Linked DNA regions of Glaciimonas sp. CA11.2. The protein of the gene in region 2 interacts with the protein of the main gene of each other region in a pairwise test. Links are inferred from orthologs where the notes say so. Each region holds a gene or a part of one and is shown on either strand. Other genes may lie near its edges. The genes, in order: RGU75_RS22690, RGU75_RS05080 and RGU75_RS01945.

What was found.
Region 1: the proteins of RGU75_RS05080 (region 2) and RGU75_RS22690 interact in binary tests that used the Escherichia coli proteins (3 or more experiments, as listed by UniProt). The link is inferred for Glaciimonas sp. CA11.2 from one-to-one orthologs.
Region 3: the proteins of RGU75_RS05080 (region 2) and RGU75_RS01945 interact in binary tests that used the Escherichia coli proteins (3 or more experiments, as listed by UniProt). The link is inferred for Glaciimonas sp. CA11.2 from one-to-one orthologs.

What each region holds. Positions count from the first base shown.
Region 1 is NZ_JAVIWL010000001.1:5,243,437-5,251,016, forward strand. Bases 2,028-4,893 are described here. They hold RGU75_RS22690 (sulfate ABC transporter ATP-binding protein), read right to left. Parts: upstream 4,072-4,893; coding sequence 2,983-4,071; downstream 2,028-2,982. Other genes in these bases: RGU75_RS22685 (CysB family HTH-type transcriptional regulator), read right to left, coding at 2,054-2,986; cysW (sulfate ABC transporter permease subunit CysW), read right to left, coding at 4,111-4,893. In the rest of the region: RGU75_RS22670 (DsbA family oxidoreductase), read left to right, coding at 1-481; RGU75_RS22675 (ProQ/FinO family protein), read right to left, coding at 624-1,106; RGU75_RS22680 (3'-5' exonuclease), read right to left, coding at 1,171-1,818; more of cysW, read right to left, coding at 4,894-5,088; sulfate ABC transporter permease subunit CysT, read right to left, coding at 5,107-5,982; RGU75_RS22705 (alpha/beta hydrolase), read right to left, coding at 6,281-6,865; RGU75_RS22710 (EAL domain-containing protein), read right to left, coding at 6,885-7,580. UniProt on the Escherichia coli protein: Part of the ABC transporter complex CysAWTP involved in sulfate/thiosulfate import. Responsible for energy coupling to the transport system.
Region 2 is NZ_JAVIWL010000001.1:1,187,065-1,194,727, reverse strand. What follows is about bases 2,177-5,125. They hold RGU75_RS05080 (glutamate-5-semialdehyde dehydrogenase), read right to left. Parts: upstream 4,313-5,125; coding sequence 3,041-4,312; downstream 2,177-3,040. Other genes in these bases: holA (DNA polymerase III subunit delta), read right to left, coding at 4,431-5,125; RGU75_RS05085 (CopD family protein), read right to left, coding at 2,535-2,957; RGU75_RS05090 (2-hydroxychromene-2-carboxylate isomerase), read right to left, coding at 2,177-2,447. Outside these bases: RGU75_RS05095 (class I SAM-dependent RNA methyltransferase), read right to left, coding at 344-1,597; more of RGU75_RS05090, read right to left, coding at 1,839-2,176; more of holA, read right to left, coding at 5,126-5,447; LPS assembly lipoprotein LptE, read right to left, coding at 5,460-6,068; leuS (leucine--tRNA ligase), read right to left, coding at 6,307-7,663. UniProt on the Escherichia coli protein: Catalyzes the NADPH-dependent reduction of L-glutamate 5-phosphate into L-glutamate 5-semialdehyde and phosphate. The product spontaneously undergoes cyclization to form 1-pyrroline-5-carboxylate.
Region 3 is NZ_JAVIWL010000001.1:454,492-462,014, forward strand. What follows is about bases 2,815-5,623. They hold RGU75_RS01945 (LytTR family DNA-binding domain-containing protein), read right to left. Parts: upstream 4,775-5,623; coding sequence 3,854-4,774; downstream 2,815-3,853. Other genes in these bases: RGU75_RS01940 (catalase), read left to right, coding at 2,815-3,318; RGU75_RS01950 (sensor histidine kinase), read right to left, coding at 4,913-5,623. In the rest of the region: RGU75_RS01935 (DUF1501 domain-containing protein), read left to right, coding at 1-478; more of RGU75_RS01940, read left to right, coding at 889-2,814; more of RGU75_RS01950, read right to left, coding at 5,624-6,058; argH (argininosuccinate lyase), read left to right, coding at 6,354-7,523. UniProt on the Escherichia coli protein: Member of the two-component regulatory system BtsS/BtsR, which is part of a nutrient-sensing regulatory network composed of BtsS/BtsR, the low-affinity pyruvate signaling system YpdA/YpdB and their respective target proteins, BtsT and YhjX.

The DNA.
Region 1 (7,580 bases), 4.1 Mb from region 2 along the record:
GGATATCAATGAACACCTAGCCGAAAAGTACGGCTCGACGCCAGAACAGCGCGAGCAAATCGGTAACATGATCCGCGAGCGCGGCGCACAAGGTGGTTTTGTTTTTAACACGGATAAACGGAGCCGTATCTATAACACTTTCGACGCGCATCGCTTACTACACTGGGCCGAGTTGGAAAATAAGCAAATGGCGCTTAAGCGTGCCTTATTCACCGCGTATTTTACCGATGGCAAAAATCCAGGCGACCATCAGGTTTTGATAGCGCTGGCGGAAACAGTGGGATTGGATGGCGATAAAGCCAGAGAGATTCTATCGTCCGATACGTTTGCGACAGAGGTCCAAGCGCAAGAACGACTCTATCTTGATAATGGCATCCACTCCGTACCGGCCGTCATTATCAATGAGCGCTTCTTGATTCAAGGAGGCCAACCGACGGACGAATTCGAGCGCGTATTGCGAGAGATCGCTGTTGCCGGGTGACGTCACGTTTTTACATACCGTCACGTTAATGGCCTGGGATGGTTGTCCGAATCGGTGCCACATCTGACATCGTGATGAGCACCGTTAAGGCATGGGAACGTTCCATCTGACTGGCATTCGTTCAACCAAACAACAGAAGCAATCAGCCCTTGCGTGAAAACTTCGCGGTCAACTGGTTTAGCTTTTCGGCGCGTGCAAGCGCTTCGGCCTCAGCTACACGAGCCGCTTCTTCTGCGACGCGCTGGGCTTTGCGGTGATCAGCATTTTTCTTGAAACGCTCCCGCAAAATCTCGGAAGCATGCGTCCGATGGACGTCCGTTACGTCGTCTGAAGGTTTGCCGTCCAGATCAAATCTAACCGTCGCTTTTTCCATCCCTTTGAGATAACGCAATGAATTCACGTGCATCCCCAATGCCATCCGCATTACCTTGCGATTGAGTTCAGGACAACGTGCGATCAGTTGCTTGTCGATACCAATCGCCAACGGCATATATTCGCGAAAAGCAGCGAATTTTTCTTGCAATTCCTTGAGCAAAATACGGGCATTTTGGGCCGGAGCAAGCGTGGCAGGAACAACTGGATCAGGGGAAACACTAGGAACTGGACTTGAAGTAGGACTTGGCATATTTTCTGAAAGCAAAAAGACATTTATAATTTCAAGCGGAGAAGCATATCACGGAGAAGCACTTTCAATCGATTTCAGCTGCTTTTTGCCACAGTCGATATATCCGTAGGGCAACCTGGGCGTCATCAGCAGCATACAAAATCTGGCGCTCGGTAAGAGGTGAATTGGCCCAATTACTGGTAGACGTCTTCTTGGATTTTCTTAAACGCTGACCAAAAAATCGCGCCACCGCACTTTTAGCACCAACATCATTGCGGCCATCTTGCCGCAATGCACGGGATAAATCCAGCGTATGAGCCGACTCTATTCCCAACTTTTGCTGCAAACGCTTAACATCATCTCTCAGCCCAAATCCTACCTTCATTATTTCAGGCGATTCAAGTATGGCTTTCAACGCTGCCCGAAAAGAGGGAGGCACACCGCCGCGGCCTATCGGAAATAAGAAAACAACGTCGTTTGCGGCCAACTGAATCAAATGTGGTCCATCTGACAACTCGCCCTTATTAAAGGTCGGTTTGGACTCAGTATCAAATCCGATCACATCAGTCGCCATCATCACGGCAAGTGCTTGCACCGCGTCTGCTGAAGACTGAATAACCCGCACGTCCGAAAGAACAATTCCTTCGTAGACAGGCAGAACAGGAAGTACAGCAAGCAACGCTGCACCGTCTTCTGTCATCGGGTTAATCGTTAATGCATCATCATTTGACATGCGTAAAATTTCTAGTTTTAGTTTACTTGGTTCAATTATACGTCCGACGTTATCGAACACCGCCGAAGCGCCCTTGCAATAGTGACCGCACAAGCAGACGCATGAATAAAATTAAATTATCAAAATAGAAATATACAGCAAAAAAATTACTTTTTAACTAACGAATACCCACATCTTGGTGTGGCCGATTAACCCCAACCACACCTTACCACTCAGCATTTATATATTCGCCTAATCAATGCGTCTCAGCTTGTAGCGCCTCGATAATATCCGCCCGCTTTAATTGTGGCGCGAACTGCAAAATAAAATCCATCGTGTATGACCGCAAATAAGCGCCGCGTCGGACCGCTAGCCGCGTCACATTAGATGCAAATAAATGTAACACTTCCAAAGTTTGCAACCCGTTTTGACGGGTATGTTCGGACGCCATGGCAGCCACAATCCCAACGCCCAACTCCAACGACACATATTGCTGGATCACATCGGAATCCATAGCCGTCAACACAATGTCGGGATTAATTCCAGCGGCACGGAACGCCGCGTCAATATGTCCCCTTCCGGTAAAACCCACATCGTAAGTAATCAATGGATATGCCGCCAGATCGCTAAGACTGATTGGGCGCTCAACCAATAATAAGGGATGATGTTGTGGCACCACGACCACGTGACTCCACTCGTAACATGGGAAAGAAATCAGTTCCTTAAATTGTGACAAACCTTCCGTCGCAATGCCCACGTCAGCTTTGCCTGAAATGACCCAATCCGCAATGTGCTCCGGTGAACTTTGTTGCAACGCAATGCGTACGTCAGGAAAACGCGCACGAAAGCCTTGCACCACGCGTGGTAATGCGTAGCGCGCCTGCGTATGAGTTGCGGCAATGGTCAGAGTGCCGGTCGTTTCACCCGAGTATTCCTTGCTGGCCTGACGAAGATTCTCAGCTTCTTGCAAGAGCTTTTCGACGATCTGCAAAATACCTTTACCGGGATCGGTCAACCCGATCAATCGCTTGCCATTGCGTACAAAAATATCGACGCCCAGCTCTTCTTCCAGTTCACGAATCTGGCGACTGACGCCAGGTTGTGAGGTGAACAGAACGTTAGCGACTTCCGTCAAGTTGAAGCCGCAACGTGCCGCCTCCCGGATCGATCTTAATTGTTGAAAATTCATCTTGCATCCTGGTTGTTGTGAGATGGTTGGTCCGCAAAGACGTGCAAACGACGCGGACGTACCACTAATATTTCACCCTCTTTTAAATCAAGCCGCTTGAAGCGATCTGAGGAAATAACTGCTTCGATCAGCCCTGCGTTGTCATCGCGTTCCAACTCTAATTGCGCCAATGGCCCAATCGCGTGCGCCCGTTTCAGCTGTACCACAATGCCTTCTGCCCCCGTCGTGTAGCGGTCAATATCAAGATCATGAGGCCGAACATAGCCGATTCCGGCGACATCTTCTGCCTCCGCATGATTCGGTGCATCGAAACGCACTCCACCGGTATCCAGCACACCTTGGTTGATGCGGCCATGGAACAGGTTGACGTTACCCAAAAAGCCATACACAAACGGCGAGGCAGGATGTTCGTAGACCTCTTGCGGTGAACCGATTTGTTCCACCTGCCCTTTGTTCATCAGCACGATCTGATCGGCCACTTCCAGCGCCTCTTCCTGATCGTGGGTCACAAAAATACTGGTCACATGCAATTCATCATGTAGACGCCGCAACCAACGGCGCAACTCTTTACGCACCTTGGCATCCAGCGCACCAAAAGGCTCGTCCAGCAACAACACCCGCGGCTCAACCGCCAGAGCGCGTGCCAAGGCAATCCGTTGACGCTGACCGCCTGACAATTGCGGGGGAAAACGATCCGCCAACCAATCCAGTTGCACTAATTCGAGTAGTTTTGTGACTTTTTCGCGGATCACACTTTCGGAAGGCCGCTGCGCCCGTGGTTTGACACGAAGGCCAAAGGCGATATTTTCGAACACCGTCATATGCTTGAATAACGCGTAATGCTGAAACACGAAACCAACCTGACGTTCGCGCACATGGCGCGACGAAGCATCCTCGCCATCCAATAAAACGCGTCCGGAATCCTGTCCTTCAAGCCCGGCAATAATCCGCAGAAGCGTGGTCTTTCCGCAGCCGGATGGTCCCAACAAGGCAGTCAACTCTCCCGTAGGAAAATGGAGAGAGACGTCATTCAGTGCGGTGAATTGACCAAACTTTTTATTGATATTCGTTACTTCAATGCCCATGACATTCTCCTGATGGTCGCGTCTGCGTTTGCGTTTTATTTACAGCGATGCAACTGCGGGTTGGACCGATACGCTGGTAGACTTTTCACCGCCAATTTCATCACGCAAACGCCATTCAATAAACGACTTGAGCGCCAGCGTTACCAATGCCAGAAATGCTAGCAATGAAGCCACGGCGAACGCTGCCTGAAAGTTATATTCGTTATACAAAATTTCGACTTGCAAAGGAATGGTGTTGGTTTCGCCACGGATATGACCGGACACCACAGACACTGCGCCAAACTCTCCCATCGCCCGGGCGTTACAGAGAATCACGCCGTACAACAGACCCCATTTGATGTTTGGTAACGTGATGTACCAAAAAGTCTTCCAGCCCGATGCGCCCAATACCAGCGCGGCCTCTTCTTCCTCACTGCCCTGCGCCTGCATCAGCGGAATCAACTCTCGTGCAACGAAGGGGAAAGTCACGAATACGGTCGCCAGCACGATGCCAGGCACCGCGAACAAAATTTTGATGTCATGCTCGCGCAACCATGGTCCAAACCAACCTTGCGCGCCAAACAACAATACATAAATCAAACCAGATATCACTGGCGATACTGAAAATGGCAAATCGATCAGCGTCAGCAGGATATTCTTGCCGCGAAAATCAAACTTGGCGATGACCCACGATGCGGAGACGCCAAATACCAGATTTAGCGGCACAGCAATCACCGCCGTCAATAAAGTCAGCTTAATGGCGCTGACTGCATCCGGTTCTATGATGGCGGCAATATAAGCCTCCCATCCTTTTTTAAAGGCCTCAACAAACACCGACACCAGCGGAACGACTAAGAAAAACGTCAAAAATAATAGCGCCACTGTGATCAGCAATGTCCGCACCCAGAACGGCTCTTGCGTTGCGTGCGGCACATGAATTGGCTCACCTTTGGCGTGCAATGTAACCGCACCTTTGCTCAAGGACGCAGTTGGCGATGCGGTCAAAGTGAGATTGTCATTTGATGGAACGGCACTCATAGCGGCTAAAACTTTCTGTTAAACTTTTTCCGACTGACCCCGCTTGCGGGTCCAGGCTTGCAAAATATTAATCGTCAACAGCATCAAAAATGACGCAGTAAGCATCACTACGGCAATTGCGGTAGCCCCCGTATAGTCGTACTGTTCCAACTTTGTGATGATAAACAAGGGCGTGATTTCGGAGACCATCGGCATGTTGCCAGCGATAAAAATGACAGATCCGTATTCGCCCGTAGCACGCGCGAAAGCCAACGCAAAGCCAGTCATCAACGCAGGTAGAACGGTAGGAAAAATAACGCGGGAAAAAGTTTGCCAGTTACTGGCACCAAGGCTGGCGGCGGCCTCCTCCAACTCCCGCTCCGCATCTTCCAGTACTGGCTGCACCGTGCGCACCACAAACGGCAAACCAATAAAGGTCAACGCTACCAATATCCCTAATGGCGTGAAAGCGACCTTAATCCCTAACGGTTCCAGATAGCGCCCAAACCAGCCGTTAGCCGAATACAACGCCGTCAGCGCAATACCGGCAACCGCAGTTGGCAATGCAAACGGCAAATCGACCAACGCATCAATCAGCTTCTTGCCCGGAAATGTATACCGTACCAAGACCCAGGCAACGATGCCACCGAACACAACGTTCAGCAACGCGGCCAGCAACGACACCCCAAACGTCAACCGATACGACGCCATCACGCGAGGGGACGTCACCGCAATGACAAAATCGGCCCACGTCATGGTGAAGGTCTTGAGAAACACCGCCGATAGCGGAATCAACACAATCAACGCTAAGTAAAATAGTGTGAAGCCGAGCGACAAACGAAATCCCGGCATAACCCTAAATGGGGTTGCAGACTTCACCGAATGCGGTGTCGATAAAGCGGCCTGACCAAGCATAAAAAATTCCCTTATTACAAATACAGCTAACGAAGGTCGATAATCGCATCTGATTGTTATAAAGAGAACGAACTTTTTTGCATGTAGATAGATTGATTCCGCATAAGCAGGCCGAGGACGTCATGACGCCATTAAAGAAAGAACAACGAAGGGGACGTATTTAACGTCTTGGAAGCGTTAAGGTCGATACTGTGGCACTTATAACAACCTATATTTAATGGCTGTGGATTAGCCAAGCAAAACTACAAGATGCATTATGATGCCCTGACGCGCTGTCCGTGATCGGTCGGAAATGGTATTAATTCGCTCTCACCGTCTGCACCAACCGCGCCAGCACGGCTTGTCCAACCTGCCAGTCGCCTAGCTGAGAATCGGCATTAATATGACCCAGCGCACCAACATCGACATACTCTGCGCCCCACAGTTTCGCCCACTTAACCGTTTCGCTGGCCTCCATCCAGGGATCATTCAGACTCCCGACTACAGTCGCCGGAAAGGGCAAACTTGCTCCCAATCCCGCACTCACCTCAAATTTTTCTGGATCAGCGGGCGCAACAAGCAAAGCCCCTGCAATCAGCTCTTTCACCAGCGGACCTTCAGCCAGCGCGCTATGAACCGTCGTCAGACAACCAAAACTATGCGCAATTAATAATATTGGCTTAAGCGGTTTGTTCAGCGCCGCTTTTTTCGCCAATACATCCCGCAGACGTTGCGACCAAATCGCCAAATCAGGTTGATCCCAATACTTCTGTTCGATCCGTTCAAATGCAGGGTATAGGCGTTCCCAGCGGGATTGCCAATGCTGGGGCCCGCTGTTATTTAATCCAGGCACGATCAATACCCAAAAATCAGACAGTGAGCGCTTCAACGATAAGTTAGGCATAGTTAAGGAGTTAGCCCTTTTAATGAGGGACACCATTCAACGTTGATGCTGTGGCGAATTTGTCCGCGCGCTGAGTCGTTGAAAATGCATCCAATGAAGCCTGCGGCAGATCCCAGAAGAACCCTTGTGCCGAAATGCGCGCGCCATTTGCAACAAATGCCTGTTGCGCCAGTTTTTGTACACTTTCAAAATCACGTAATTTTTCGAGACGTTTAAAAATAATCTGAATCCCGCGTTGCTGAGTAAGATCCAGCAAACGTCGGGTCGCATCATCGTTTATTACTCCGCGCCCATCAATTTTTAGGACGTCAGGTCTTACGCGCTCAAGCAGACTATGCGCCTCTGCTACGGTATCGGCATTGATTGCCAGACGAAATTGATTGCGGCGATAATTATCCATCACATAGTTTAATAACCAGCTTTGCGTGGGTGTAATCTTTGGTAATTGCAGAACAATATTTTCATGCGGTAATCCCAACAATTTCAAAATTCGACGGAACGCCGTTCCATGATTACTATCGACTGCCGCTAACAGGCGTGCGTGCACACTGAGATAGAGAGCGGTATTTTGGGTCAGGTGAACACGCGGGTCGCCTTCCGGAGATTGACGGTAAAAGTTGATCGAATGCAGCATGCGACATAGGCGATCAAGTTCAATCGACTCGTCGTCGCTGGCAGCATGATCGAGTAGTTTCCATAGGTACAATCCGTTGTC
Region 2 (7,663 bases):
CTATGCGGTCAAAATGATATCGTATCATCAACTTCTATCGACAGTTGTCCTGCCACAAACCAATAAAATTTCCGAGTACAGTATTTATACCACGAAATAAGAATCATTATTATCTGAAGTCGTATTTATACCTCGTATTTACAAAGTTAAGCGATCTGCGGGATTTTTTGACTTTAGCGTTTTACAGATTCCCTAAGTCCTGATGCGGTCGTTGTATTTAGACCAGATTAGGGGGTGGGGTCCATCGTGGATTGAATAAAAAAAAGCCATCAAATCGCATTTGACGGCCCTTCAAGTTTTCTAACTTGTTCGCTATAAAGATAGCGTCATGCGTATGACAACCTTACTCTTTTGGCTTAGCTGCCTCACGGCGATTGAAGCCGGCCACCATGTCAAAGCGGAACAAGCGGCATTCCAATGCGCCGTTGAAAAATGGTGTTTTGCGCGCTTCTTTCAGACGTAGCAATTTTGGCAAAGTCAGGTCAGCAGTGAACAAGAATACTGTCCAGCCAGCGAAACGTTGCTTCAGCGTATTGCCAAAGGCACTAAAGAACGCATTGAATAGATCTTCGGTTGCCAGTGTGCTGTCGCCGCGCACGCCAATCCGCTCACCGTAGGGAGGATTGGTCAAAATAATGCCCCCGCTGCCGCTGAGTTCATTTGGCGGCCTGACTTCCTGTGCCTCAATTTGTTTCAGCGGAACTTCAAAAAGGATACCAGCGTTACGTAAATTTTCTGCCGTCATGTCGATCATCTCGCCAGAAATATCACTGCCGAAAATGGTCGGTATCAGTGGCATTGGATTTGGCTTAATGGCGCCTTTAATGGCTTGCCATTGGCCAATCTCGAAGCCATGAAATTTTTCAAAAGCAAACGCGCGTCGGGCACCAGCAGGAATGCCAGCTAACATTTGTGCAGCCTCGATCAAAATGGTGCCAGAGCCGCACATCGGGTCGAACAAGACCGTGCCGGGCTTCCAGCCAGCAGTGCGTAGCAATCCGGCAGCAAGATTTTCACGTAACGGCGCATCGCCCGTTTCAGCGCGCCAGCCGCGTTTGAAAAGTGCTTCGCCCGAAGTATCCAGATAAAGCGTGAAATTATGCGCATCCAGAAATCCGACGATCCGCATGTCGGGTGCATGGGTATCAACTGAAGGGCGCTCGTCGCAGATGTCGCGGAACCGGTCACAAATCGCATCCTTGATTTTGAGCGTTGTGAACTCCAGGCTGCGCAAGGGCGATTTAATGGCGGTGATATCGACGCGAATAGTATGGTCAACCCGAAACCAGTTCTCCCATTCTTGTTCGAGCGCCTTATCGTAAATATCATTTTCAGTCTTGTAGGCGCAGTGTGCTAGGCGCATCAATACGCGACTGGCGATCCGTGAGTGCAGATTGACAAGCCATGCGTCACTCAATAAGCCAGAGCAATGTACGCCTCCCGGCACCTGATTATGGACTCTGAGCGTCACCGCGGGAGCGGCTAGTTGTGCGATTTCATTGATTTCTTCAGCAAGTGCGGTCTCTAATCCGCGTGGACAAGGGCAAAAATACGAGTGTTTCGAACTTGCTGATTGTGCTGTGAGTGCTTGTGCCATAGGGGGTTCTCTTAATCCGTTAACTGCATCGACTGGGATGCAGCGGTGAAATGATTACTCACGAAAAAGTGAATAACGGTGGTCTTACTTGCGAACTGCTTGCAGACTATTCGGATAGTGATGGTGCAAATAGTTTGCAATTTTATTTATTGCTATCCATTGGTGCGATCTACTTAAAGTGCCAATAAAGCATTAGTAGCCGTGTATTAAAACGTAGTGTTAAAACCGCGTGCGGATCAGATCATGCTATTTTTGCAAAGGCGCGCTCGACGAAGTCTAATCGGTCCTGGCCCCAATGACCTTCTCCATCGACAACGTACCAAGGCGCACCAAAGACATTGGCGGCAATGGCTTCATCGGTAAAACGAACAAACTCGGCCTCTACGCTAGCAGTGTCGGCAGATTTTAACAAGGTTTTGCCATCATGCCCAAGTGCTGTGGCTATGCCGATTAAGGTGTCTGTATCTGCAATGTTTTTCTCATCTTCCCACACGGCACGCATAATGACGCCAGTCAAATCTAGTGCAGCCTGAGTTCCGTGTGCCAACTGGGTCGCGATGATCAGTTTGGCTGCCTCGTCGCTGTGCACCGGAAAGTAGGTCGGTTGCAAATTCATTGGCAATCCTAAATACTCTTTCCAGCGTCGGAGATCCTCAAGTCGATAAGCTTGGCGCTGTGGTGAGCGCTTGGCTAACGGTAATCCACCTGAAACACCAAATACTTTTGACAAGTCGATTGGCTTTAATACAATTTGTACACCATATTTCTGGGCTAACGCGACAAGTCGCGCATGTCCCAGATAAGTAAATGGCGACTGAGGCGCGAAATAATACTCACAGATTTTGCTCATGTCGATTCCTGTCTCTGTTGTTTATTTTATGGTTTTTTTTATGTTTTTTATGTTTGCTTCCATTCGCCAACTAATGATCAGCCCGATTTAGAACGGCTTGACGACCACCAGAATAACAATAGCTAGCAACAAAACCACCGGTACTTCATTGAAATAACGAAACCAGACGTGACTACGCTTATTGGTACCTAATTCGAATTTCTTCAACATGCTGCCGCTGGCGTGGTGATAACCGATTAAAAGAATGACTAATAGCAACTTTGCATGCAACCAGCCGTTTCCCGGGCCTTTTCCAATACCATAACCTAGCCACAACCACACGCCGAAAACAATAGTACCTATCGCAAGAGGCAGCATGAAACGGTATAACTTGCGTGCCATCAACAATAATCGTTGTGTCGCCACCGGTTCCGTCTCTTGCGCCAGATTAACAAGAATACGCGGCAAATAAAACAGGCCTGCAAACCATGAAACGATGAAGACGATGTGCAGCGCTTTGATCCAGAGCATGAAGTATCCTTAAAAAAGTTAATTCGAAAACAGAGGGAAAATCGATAGTCTTTGTTGATTTAACAGGTTGTTTTGACAATCCTCTAGGTGCGTACTTCGCCGTGACCAAACACCACATATTTCAAGGAGGTCAAGCCGTCCAGACCCACCGGACCGCGTGCGTGTAACTTGTCATTGGAGATGCCAATTTCAGCACCAAGCCCAAATTCGAAACCATCCGCAAACCGGGTTGAAGCATTCACGATTACAGAGGCCGAGTCGACCTCACGTAAAAATCGCATCGAGCGGGAATAATTTTCGGTCACAATGCTATCGGTATGATGGGAAGAGTAATGATTAATATGTGTAATCGCTTCGTCCATATCCTCAACCACCTTCACGGCCAGAATTGCCGCCAGATATTCAGTGCTCCAATCTTCCTCGGTCGCTGCGACCACGTGCAAATAGTCGCAAGAGCGTAATATCTTGCTAGCCTCGGCATCGGCGCGCAGTTCCACGTCTTTTGTCCGATATAAACGTGCCAGTTCCGGCAAGACCTGCGGCGCAATGGCACGTCCTATTAGCAGGGTTTCCATGGTGTTGCAGGTGCCGTAACGGTGACATTTTGCATTAAAAGCAATTTTTACCGCTTTTTCTGGATCAGCCTGATCGTCTATGTAGACGTGACAAATGCCATCCAGATGTTTAATCATCGGTACCTTGGACTCCTTCATCAAGCGCTCAATCAAGCCCTTGCCGCCGCGCGGGATGATGACGTCAATATATTCCGGCATGCAGATTAAAGCGCCGACTGCAGCGCGATCAGTGGTTTCGATAACTTGCACCGCATCGCTTGGCAGGCCTGCACCATCCAGTCCTTCTTTGACCAGTTTGGCTAGCACCTGATTGCAGTTAATCGCTTCCGAGCCGCCGCGCAAAATAGTCGCATTACCACTCTTGATACATAAACCAGCCGCATCAATGGTCACGTTGGGACGTGCTTCGTAAATAATACCAATGACGCCGAGAGGAACGCGCATCTGTCCAACCTGAATCCCGGTCGGACGATATTTCATGTTCGAAATTTCACCGATCGGATCGGGAAGGGCGACGATTTGCTGCAATCCTTCAATCATGGTGGTGATCGCTTTGTCGGATAGCGTCAGACGATCCAGCATTGCTTCTTCCAAACCATTGGCGCGTGCTGCATCCAAGTCTTTTTGATTGGCGATGCGCAAGGTGTCCGATTCGCGCCGGATCGCTTCAGCGATTAACGTTAGTGCACGGTTCTTGGTTGCCGTATCGGCGCGTGCCATCAGGCGAGATGCAGCCCGGGCACGTTGACCGACGTTAGTGATGTATTGTTGGATATCCATAATTGGTAGTATGTCTGATATGTTGAGTGTTGGTCTGGTTTCGTGAAATACAGAGCCAAAGCCATGCGTCAAAATGCATTTCGGGATCTGGATACAGTAGAAACTACATGGCAGTCACTTACGAACGTGCGACTTTTAGTCCCAATTGCAATAGTGCATCCCAAGCATCACCAGCGAACGTCTTGGCACGCAAACCTTTTACCATTTTGTCGATCTGCGCTGCCTGTTGTAATGCCGCTTCCAGAGTCGTCAATGATAAGCGACGCAGTGCCGGTTCCATTAAACGTTCACGTGGCCCCCAAATACGATATTCTTTCAGCAACGCGCTGAGTGGACGGCCTTGCGTCATACCGGATTTTAGCTTCAATAAGGTGCGGCACTCTTCTGATATCGCCCAAAGAACCAATGGCAATGCTTCGCCTTCACCTTTTAAACCATCAATCATCCTGATTAAACGGGCAACATCACCGCCTAACATTGCCTCATTTAATTTAAAAACGTCATACCTTGCGACATTGAGAACAGCATCGTGCACTTGTTCGAAACTGAGCTTGCCCGGTGGATGCAATAAAGCCAGTTTCTGAATTTCCTGATGAGCGGCCAGCAGGTTGCCCTCAACCCGATCAGCGATAAAGTCGAGTGATTGACGATCAGCGCTTAGTTGTTGTCCTGCCAACCGGACACCAATCCAGCTTGGCAATTGAGTCCGTTCAACCAGCGGAATATCAATATACACACCCGTTTGCTGCAACGATCCGACCCATGCCGCTTTCTGAGTTGCCCAATCCAATTTCGGCAACGTGATAATCGTCACATTGTCGGGGTTAAGCGTCGTCGCATATTGCTGTAATGCCTGACCACCGTCCTTGCCCGGTTTGCCGGTTGGAATGTGTAACTCAATCAATTTTTTGTCGCCAAACAACGATTGCGACTGGTTGGACGCCTGTAATTCGCCCCATTTAAAACTACGATCCACCGTTAAGACATCGCGCTCTGAGCAGCCATTGGCGCGGGCACTCTTGCGAATTTTATCCGCCGCTTCGAGCGCAAGCAGATGCTCGTCGCTGGTGATGACGTACAGCGGCGCGACTGTCTTGGCCAGATGAGTATCGAGAGCGTCAATCCGCAGTTGCATCGCCGGTCCTCGTTATGGCGCTGGTTTTGTCGATGGAACTGACGGGGCCGGCGATGTTGTTGGCGATGTCGCTGTCGATGGCTCTATCACAGTATTGTTAGCAGTGTTAGCGGGTTTGAGTGCGTTCATCCGGCGCAGAATTTGCTGTACCAGATCAGTTTGCATATCGCGATACAACAGCGCTTCTTCAGCCACTTTTGATAGTTCTTGCGATTCGTTGTAGCTGATGTCACGCTTCAGTGTGATCAGGGTTTGTGGCATTAACTCCTTCTGCTGCGCATCTTTTAGACGGAATGAAAATCTCGAGTACAGCATATATTCACGCGCACGGCCTTGACTGTTGAGGGTCAAAATGACTTTTTCCTGCGTCTGCGAGATCACTTCCATCACAGCCTCAGCCCCTTTTTCATTAGGAACTACTTCAGTGGTCCCGCTAGCCTGAATATTACGTTTGAGTTCGACTCCCAGTGGTGTGCCTGTAGCAGATCCCAAATAAATAGTCTTGAAAGGAAGGTTGGCAGTGCCGCGCAAGTGAAATCCGCACGCGGCAAGCATAGCGGTAAGGGCGATGATAATCGACCAGCGAACCAACGGTTGGCGACTCATGAAAACGCGCGTCATACAGATATTCCTTGTTTCAAGATTCGGGACGAAAATCGCTGTCCTGGCTGGCAATCGGACGGTCCACTTATGTGACTTAGTGGACCGCTTTAATAGATCAAGCAGCATGTTTTATGCGAGCTATCACTAAGCGTTTCACGGGTGATTTAATTCGCGCTTTAGCTGAGCCTTTCGTTAAGTGCTCGGTTTAAAGCGCAACTTACACTGTCCATCAAATACTCAGCGATTCATTTTTACATCAGGCAACGATATTAATCAATTTGCCCGGAACGACAATTACTTTCTTTGGTGCTCCTTCGAGATACTTTTGCACATTTTCATGCGCCAGCGCCAGCGCTTCGACGGTGGCTTTGTCAGCATCTTTGGCGATGATAATGCTGCCGCGTAATTTGCCGTTGACCTGAATCATCATCTCGATTTCGCTTTGCTCAAGCGCCTTAGCATCAACCTGCGGCCAACTTGCGTCCAGAATATCGCCATGCACTTTCGCGAAGCCGAGCTCTTGCCATAGCGTGTGCGTGATATGCGGCGCGATTGGGTTGAGAACGCGCAAGAAAATTGACAGACATTCAGTCAGTACGGCATTGCTGGCTCCCGATGCTTCGAGCTTGGTAGCTTCTAGCGTGTTGAGCATTTTCATGCAAGCCGATACGACGGTGTTGTACTGAATGCGCTTCAAGTCATGGTCGGCCTGTTGCAAAATTTTATGGACTTCGCGCCGCAAGGTTTTGAGCGGGACCGACAAATCGGCATATTGCTTATTTGATCCCGGAATAATATTCGCGGCCTGTGCGTGGCTGAAGCTCCAGACCCGACGTAAGAAACGATGGGCACCTTCGACACCCGCGTTCGACCATTCCAGCGTTTGTTCTGGTGGCGAGGCAAACATCGTGAATAAACGGGCAGTATCGGCGCCGTATTGGTCAATTTGTGCTTGTGGATCGATGCCGTTATTCTTTGATTTCGACATTTTTTCCGTGCCGCCGATAATGACTGGCTGTCCGTCGGCTTTTAGAAGCGCTGAAAGTGGACGTCCCTTGTCATCGAAAGTCAGAGTAACGTCTTCCGGGTTGTGCCAGATTTTCTTGCCGTTGGCTTCTTCGCGATAGTAGGTCTCATTGAGAACCATGCCTTGCGTCAGCAAATTGGTAAATGGCTCATCAAATTTCACCAGTCCAAAATCACGCATGACTTTGGTCCAGAAGCGCGCATACAACAAATGTAATACTGCATGCTCGATGCCGCCGATGTATTGATCCATCGGCATCCAATAGTCGTTACGCGCGTCCACCATCGCATCGGTAGAACCGGGCGAGGTGTACTTCATGTAATACCAGGACGAATCGACAAACGTATCCATGGTGTCAGTTTCGCGGCGTGCAGGTTTGCCGCAAGTCGGACAGTCGACATGTAAAAATTTTTCATGCTTGTTAAGTGGATTACCACTGCCGTCCGGGACGCAATCTTCGGGTAACAAGACTGGTAAATCTTTTTCTGGTACCGGTACGTCGCCGCAATCTTCGCAATGGATGATTGGGATCGGTGTACCCCAATAACGTTGACGCGAGATGCCCCAATCACGCAAGCGATAGGTG
Region 3 (7,523 bases), 730 kb from region 2 along the record:
TCTTATGCGCAGCAACCCCGCGATCCGGCTTGGCTTTGTCGCCGTGGGCGGATGGGATACGCACGCCAATCAAGGTAACGGTACGGGCCAGTTAGCCAACAGACTGCGCCCTTTGGCCGATGGCTTAACCACGCTCGCGACAGAACTCGGTCCAGCCTTTAACGACACCGTGATCGTCGTCATGTCGGAATTTGGCCGAACCTTCCGCGAGAACGGCAATGGTGGAACCGACCATGGACACGGCAATGTGATGTGGCTGCTCGGCGGCAATGTACGTGGCCGCACGATATACGGCAACTGGCCTGGCATCGATGACAAATCTCTCAACGAAGGTCGCGACCTGGCAATCACCACAGACTTTCGCACCGTATTAGCGACGCTGGCAGAAAAGCACATGCGCGTCGGAGATACCGCGCTCCAACGTGTCTTCCCGCAATTTCCTGGCGCTAATAATCAAAAATTAAACTTCCTGATATAACAAAATTTTTGGGCTCAAGGACGGGCCTCAAAACCAACATAAAAAGGCTCCGTCATCTGCTGTAACATCTCCGTCTATTGCCTATCATCATCTTCAATCGCGTTCACTTTCGACATCAATTCGACATAAATTCGTCATGCGTTGACGGAAACGCCGCCACGCGCATCTGTGCGCGTGGCTATTTCCTACACAAAAATCAGGTTTCTTCCTATACCAATTTCGGCCCGGAAGTCTAAGCTACTTCAATCGGGCAACATCTTGCGCGCGCGTTTTTGCGCCTTTACAGAATCGAAAAGTCCGCTGCACAAGGTGAGTAACTGTGCCGCTTCACCCCAGGGTGGTCGTTTAATTGACGTACTTTTTCCTATGCCTACTTCTATTTCCCTACTTTTTATTGCGAGGTAAAACTAATGGTGACGCGCAAAAAAAATCCGTCTTCAGTGGACGGTGCCGGATCGATTTTCAGTACAATTTCAGGGCCATCAGACGCCGCACCGCCGAGCAGCGTTGGTAGTAAAGATGGTTTACCGAATAAATTACGCGAAAAGGTGATTAGCGGACAAGCCCTATCCGCGCAAATGCCCTATAACGATAGCAAGCAGGCCGAATATGGAAACGGCGAAAGTGGCGCACCCGACCCGCAAACCGGTTCAGTTGGCAAGCCTGCGGGCGAACTAGCTACCGCGAGCACCACAACCGAAAACACTGTATCGCCCAAGGTGGGAGATGGTCACCCACAAATCGGCGGTAATCCGACCTCCGGTCCTCTCGATCGCGTCCGCGTCGACGCGGGCAATCAAGCGCTCACCACCAATCAGGGCGTGCCGGTTGCGGACAACCAAAGCTCTCTTAAAATTGGATTGCGTGGCCCGACTGCATTAGAAGATTTTATTTTGCGCGAGAAAATTACCCATTTTGACCATGAGCGGATTCCTGAAAGAGTCGTCCACGCACGCGGCACGGCGGCGCATGGCTATTTTGAATCTTATAAGGACTTAAGTGATTTAACTCGCGCCGCACCTTTTGCGCAAGCCGGTAAACGCACGCCGGTTTTCGTCCGCTTTTCGACCGTCGCTGGCGAACGTGGCTCCGCCGATACAGCTCGCGACGTGCGTGGATTCGCGGTCAAATTTTATACAGATGAAGGCAACTGGGATCTGGTCGGCAATAACATGCCGGTCTTTTTTATCCAGGACGCGATGAAATTTCCGGATCTGGTTCACGCGGTGAAGCCCGAGGCGCACAACGGCATTCCGCAAGCATCAAGCGCTCACGATACCTTTTGGGATTTTGTGTCGTTAATGCCCGAATCAACACATATGTTGATGTGGGTTATGTCAGACCGGGCGATTCCGCGCAGTTTGCGCATGATGCAAGGCTTTGGCGTGCATACATTCAGGTTGGTGAATGTTGAAGGTGAATCAGTATTCTGCAAGTTTCATTGGGAACCCGTTGCTGGGACGCATTCCCTGGCATGGGACGAAGCGGTAAAGATTGCTGGCGCTGACGCCGATTTTCATCGCCGTGATTTGTGGGAAGCAATCGAAGCTGGCGCCTATCCCGAATGGGAGCTTGGCCTGCAAGTATTCACTGAGGAAGAAGCCGAACAGTTTGGGTTTGACGTACTTGATCCTACCAAGCTTGTCCCTGAAGAAATGGTGAAAGTCATTCCCGTCGGCAAAATGACGCTCAATCGCAATCCCGATAATTTCTTCGCTGAAACCGAGCAAGTAGCCTTCTGCACTGCGCACGTCGTACCTGGAATTGACTTCAGCAACGACCCATTATTGCAAGGTCGCATTCACTCCTATATTGATACGCAAATCAGTCGCCTTGGCGGCCCCAACTTTCATGAAATCCCCATCAACGCACCGCTAGCGCCGGTCTATAATAATCAGCGTGACGGAATGCATCGCCAGGCAATACATCGTGGTCGCGCCAGTTACGAACCCAACTCTTTAGGCGGCGGTTGCCCGTTCCAGGCCGGGGCACGTGGCTTTACAAGCTTCCCGCAGCCGGTCGCCGCCGATAAAGTGCGCGGAAAAGCGGAGCTGTTTGCTGACCACTATTCCCAAGCCCGATTATTCTGGAATAGTCAGACACCAGCCGAACAAGCACACATTGCCTCAGCTTTCCGCTTCGAATTGACGCGCGTACAAACACCCGCAGTGCGCGTGCGCGTGATATCGATGCTAGTGAACGTTGATCCAATACTTGCGGACGCAGTCGCACATGGCTTGGGTTTAGAATTGCCACCAGCAATGCCGCTGGCGTCTGATTTGCCGATACCTGAGTATGCGCTTTCTCCAGCTTTATCTCTGACGTTTCGGCCCGGTGAACTTGGCATCAAAACACGCAGAGTCGCCATCCTGATTACCACAGGCGTAGAAGGTGCAACTGTGAGAACAATCTACGCCTCATTACTTGCTGACGGCGCAGTACCAAGGCTGGTTGGAGCACAACTAGGCAAAGTGGCGACTAGTGATGGCGATTTTCTAGACGTGGAAATTTCACTGGAAGCCGCACCGTCAGTGCTTTACGACGCCGTGGTCATCGACGCCAATAGCACTGATATCGCCGCAAAATGGACGAAGAACATGCAAGCGATGGATTTCCTTCGGGACCAATATCGCCATTGCAAACAAATAATGGTAGTGGGTAACGGCGCTGCTTTATTTGAGGCCGCAGGTGTCACGTTGGCACCAGTACCGCAACACGATCCTTCTTTCATCGATACCAACGCGCACACTTTAACGCAGGCAATTGACGCCTTTAAACTGGCATTAGCTAGCCCACGTGAATTGATGCGGGAATCCGAATCACTACCTATTGCAAATTAAAAATAGGCTCATCTCCCCGACTAGATAGCTCGTGTCAGGGGAGATGGGTTACGTCCTTTTATTTCGTCCGACGTTTTTCATGACGCCGCCACCTTGCTCAGATCAAGTCCGAAGGGGAATGTGTTGGCCGCCAGGAACAGGATCGCCAACCGGCGGTGGAGATGTGGGAACGGGTTGTGTGGGTGGAATTTCCACCGGTGGTGGCTCTTGATGCATCAGCATATTTACTCCTTCGCGATTGTGATTTCAATGAACAGCTGCAGCTGGTCTTTACCAAGACACCTTTACGGCATTCCTGATCAACCATGAATGTAGTAACGAAATAGCTGGAGTAAAGATATCCCACATCAAGCTATAAGATTTTGCCGCCATACACAATTTAAAATCTTGGCAAATAGATGCCTATCAGCGGAACGCTGATTCAAGTGTAGGGAAGAAGGCGCTTTGAAGTTGGCCGATGACGTTAGCTTACGAAATTAGCTTATTAAGCGATGTCGTAAAGGGCGTTTTACGATGATGAAAATTGATTTATCTTTTAGCATCGTACCAACGCCCGAATAATGCTCCACTGCCGTCGGGATATCGGCAGTTTTTGCTCTACATCGCGCAAAATAACATTCCACGTTTGCTGCAATACCGGCAACAATTTTTTCTCTGATCCATCGTCGTCATTTTTATCAAACGTAAGGCTGCCACGCTCCACACCGACGATCGCGTTTCTCGCGACCAAAGTATTCCGATGAACCCGAACGAACTGCGCACGTAATTCTTCCTCTATCGACATCAACGAATCTTCGATTAAATATTCCTTCGATTTGGTACGCAAGATAACGTACTTCAATTCTGCTTTTAAAAATCGCACTTCATCTATCGGAACAAGTAATACCCGACCGCGCTCCTGAACCGAAAAATGCGTCCGCACCGCTGCTGATCGGGTTACAGGATCGGAACCTGGAAGAGAAATGTTTTCCTGTATTTTTGTTGCACTCGGAAAGCGCAATTGCGTCGCGCGCAGCAGCGCCTGTTGCAGCCGCACTGCGCGCACAGGCTTCAACAGATAATCAAACGCGTGCACATCGAAGGCGTTCACGGCATAGTGTTCATACGCCGTGACAAAAATAATGATCGGCATTTCCGCCGCGATAGAAAAATTCGCGTTACCGTCCTTAACAAGACCTGCATAACCGGCATAGCCCTGCTTCAGTTGCTGCACCAATTGCAACCCCGTTACTTCTGGCATCTGAACATCCACTAACACCACATCAGGTGCCGTCGCCGCAATACCTTCCAACGCAGCTTGCGCATGCTCGGCCTCGCCAACAAGAATATGTGGACAAGCTTCGGCGATGTCAGACAATACAGTGCGCAGACGCGCACGCGCTGGCGCTTCGTCATCAACTATATAAATGCGAGGAATCATGCCATTGATGGTCTGGTAATCCAGCAGTGTAGTCATGCCTGTTAATAAAAAATGTTAACTTCCATCGAGAATCAAACCCGTTACTTCAACCTGCTTAGGACATTTTGTAAGGACTAATCCTCACTCTCCACTCACTTCGTAAGATCGTAGCGTCGTGAAAACTACCCTCACATTTCAAACAATTTTTTTATCCAACTTCCCTGTTGCGGCGTCGCTTATAGACGTTTTCACATAAGGGAATCGCACACGCACCTCAAACTGTCCATTAACGACCGCTGTTGTCAACTGTCCCTCAACGTCATATAACAATGCAAGGCGCTCACGAATATTATTTAACGCCATTTGATTGCCATCCGACAACACCAATCCAGTCTGCGCATAATAAGGATTAATCACCGCGATCTCGATCCGCTCCACGGTCTTCTTTAATTGAATACGTATGATCGATTCTGTGGTGCTTGGCTCGACCCCATAATGCACCGCGTTTTCTACCAGCGGCTGCAATAACAAGGTAGGGATTTGCGTCCTATGCACCACTTCATCGTCAATTCCTTCGCGCTCCCATTGCACCTTCAAACGGTCACCGAGACGAATTTTTTCAATTGATAGGTATTGCCGACATAACTGGCATTCGTTTTCCAGCGTCGTCATTGCGCGAGGATCACGCATCAACACGCGAATTAAATCGGCCAGATCCTCCAGCGCCGTTTCTGCCCGCCTCGGCTCGGTACGAATGAGCGCCAGGACCGCATTTAAACTATTAAACAGAAAATGCGGCCGTATCCGCGCCTGTAACGCCTGCAATCGCGCCTCAACCAACACTGGTGAAAAAGCACGTCCGCGCAACTCAAAATAGTGCTGCAAAGAAATGCCGAATAATGCGGCAATTAACATCGGACCGATGATCGACAAATCCACAAAGCTTTGAAGAAACCAATCATAACTCGACAGCAAAAGTATCACCAGACCGGTGACGCCAGCGGGAATCACTGCGCACAACAAACGCTGCCCCCAAAACGGAAATCGATAACTAATCCTTCGCATCCCACACAAAAAAAACAGTGACAAAAAACACGTCAATTCAACCAGCATGGATGACTCAACAAATTTCATCACCATGGATATCAGTCCATCCACCCGCAGTAAAGTCGTCGCCAACAAAGCGACATTGACCACAATTAAGGTCCGCGCTACCACACCCAAATTACAGCAATCGGGAATAACAGACTGACCGGATAGGTCTTTGGCAACTTGCTGCATGCTATCGATTGGACTGATTGGGTTATTTTTACGCATTCTCAGTACTGGGTTGGATGCCATGAAAAATGGACCGGTACGCGCGAACCCGGACAATTACATAAAGGCCAGAATAAATGTTCAGGCAACAAATAATAACTAAATCAACAACAAAATAGACGTTTGATCACATAAATGCACGTAAAACTACCCTGATTGAAGGTCAATCGGAGTAAAAATGCAGGCTTGTTTTATAATCGTGCACTAATTAAAGTCGTTAAAGTCGTAAGCTTCACGCAATGGCCACGCATTAGCCACTTATTAACCAGTTTTGTACGCGATTTATACCTATTATTTCTTACCGAATTTACCCGATACCATGACAGAACAATTCTCCAAGAAGGCCGAAGCCTGGTCAGCGCGCTTTTCCGAACCGGTTTCCGACCTGGTCAAACGTTACACCGCCTCGGTATTTTTCGATAAGCGTCTGGCAGAAGTCGACATTCAAGGCTCTTTAGCCCATGCCGATATGCTGGCACACCAAAAAATTATCACTGCCGATGATTATGCCGCGATTCAAAAGGGCATGACACAAATTCAAGAGGAAATAGCTGCCGGCAAGTTTGAATGGCTGCTCGACCTTGAAGATGTCCATTTGAATATTGAAAAGCGACTGACCGAACTGGTCGGCGACGCGGGCAAGCGCTTGCACACCGGACGCTCCCGCAACGATCAGGTCGCCACCGATATTCGCCTCTATTTGCGCGGCGCTATCGATGATATCTGTGGTTTGTTGCGTGATTTGCGCCTGGCATTGCTGACATTGGCAGAACAACATGCCGATACCATTTTGCCGGGCTTTACCCACATGCAGGTCGCGCAACCGATTACTTTCGGCCACCACGTTCTGGCTTATGTAGAAATGTTTGGTCGCGACACTGAGCGTATGCAAGACTGCCGCAAACGTGTTAATCGGTTACCGCTTGGCGCAGCGGCGCTCGCTGGCACTACTTTCCCGATTGACCGTCATCGTGTGGCCGCAACGCTAGGCTTTGACGACGTGTGCCGCAACTCTCTGGATGCGGTCTCGGACCGTGATTTCGCCATTGAATTTTGCGCTGCTGCTGCGCTGGTGATGACGCACATCTCGCGCATGTCAGAAGAATTGGTCATCTGGATGAGCCCAAGAGTCGGCTTTATCGATATTGCTGACCGATTTTGTACTGGTTCGTCGATCATGCCGCAAAAGAAAAATCCGGACGTTCCAGAACTGGCCCGCGGCAAAACCGGTCGCGTAAATGGACATCTGATCGCTCTATTGACTTTGATGAAAGGCCAGCCGCTGGCCTATAACAAGGATAATCAGGAAGATAAAGAACCATTGTTCGATACCGTCGATACCCTGACAGATACGCTGCGCATCTTCGCTGATATGGCCGGCGGCATCACCGTCAAGCCCGATGCGATGCGTGCCGCTGCGTTGCAAGGTTATGCCACAGCAACGGATTTGGCCGATTACCTGGTCAAAAAGGGCCTGCCGTTCCGCGAT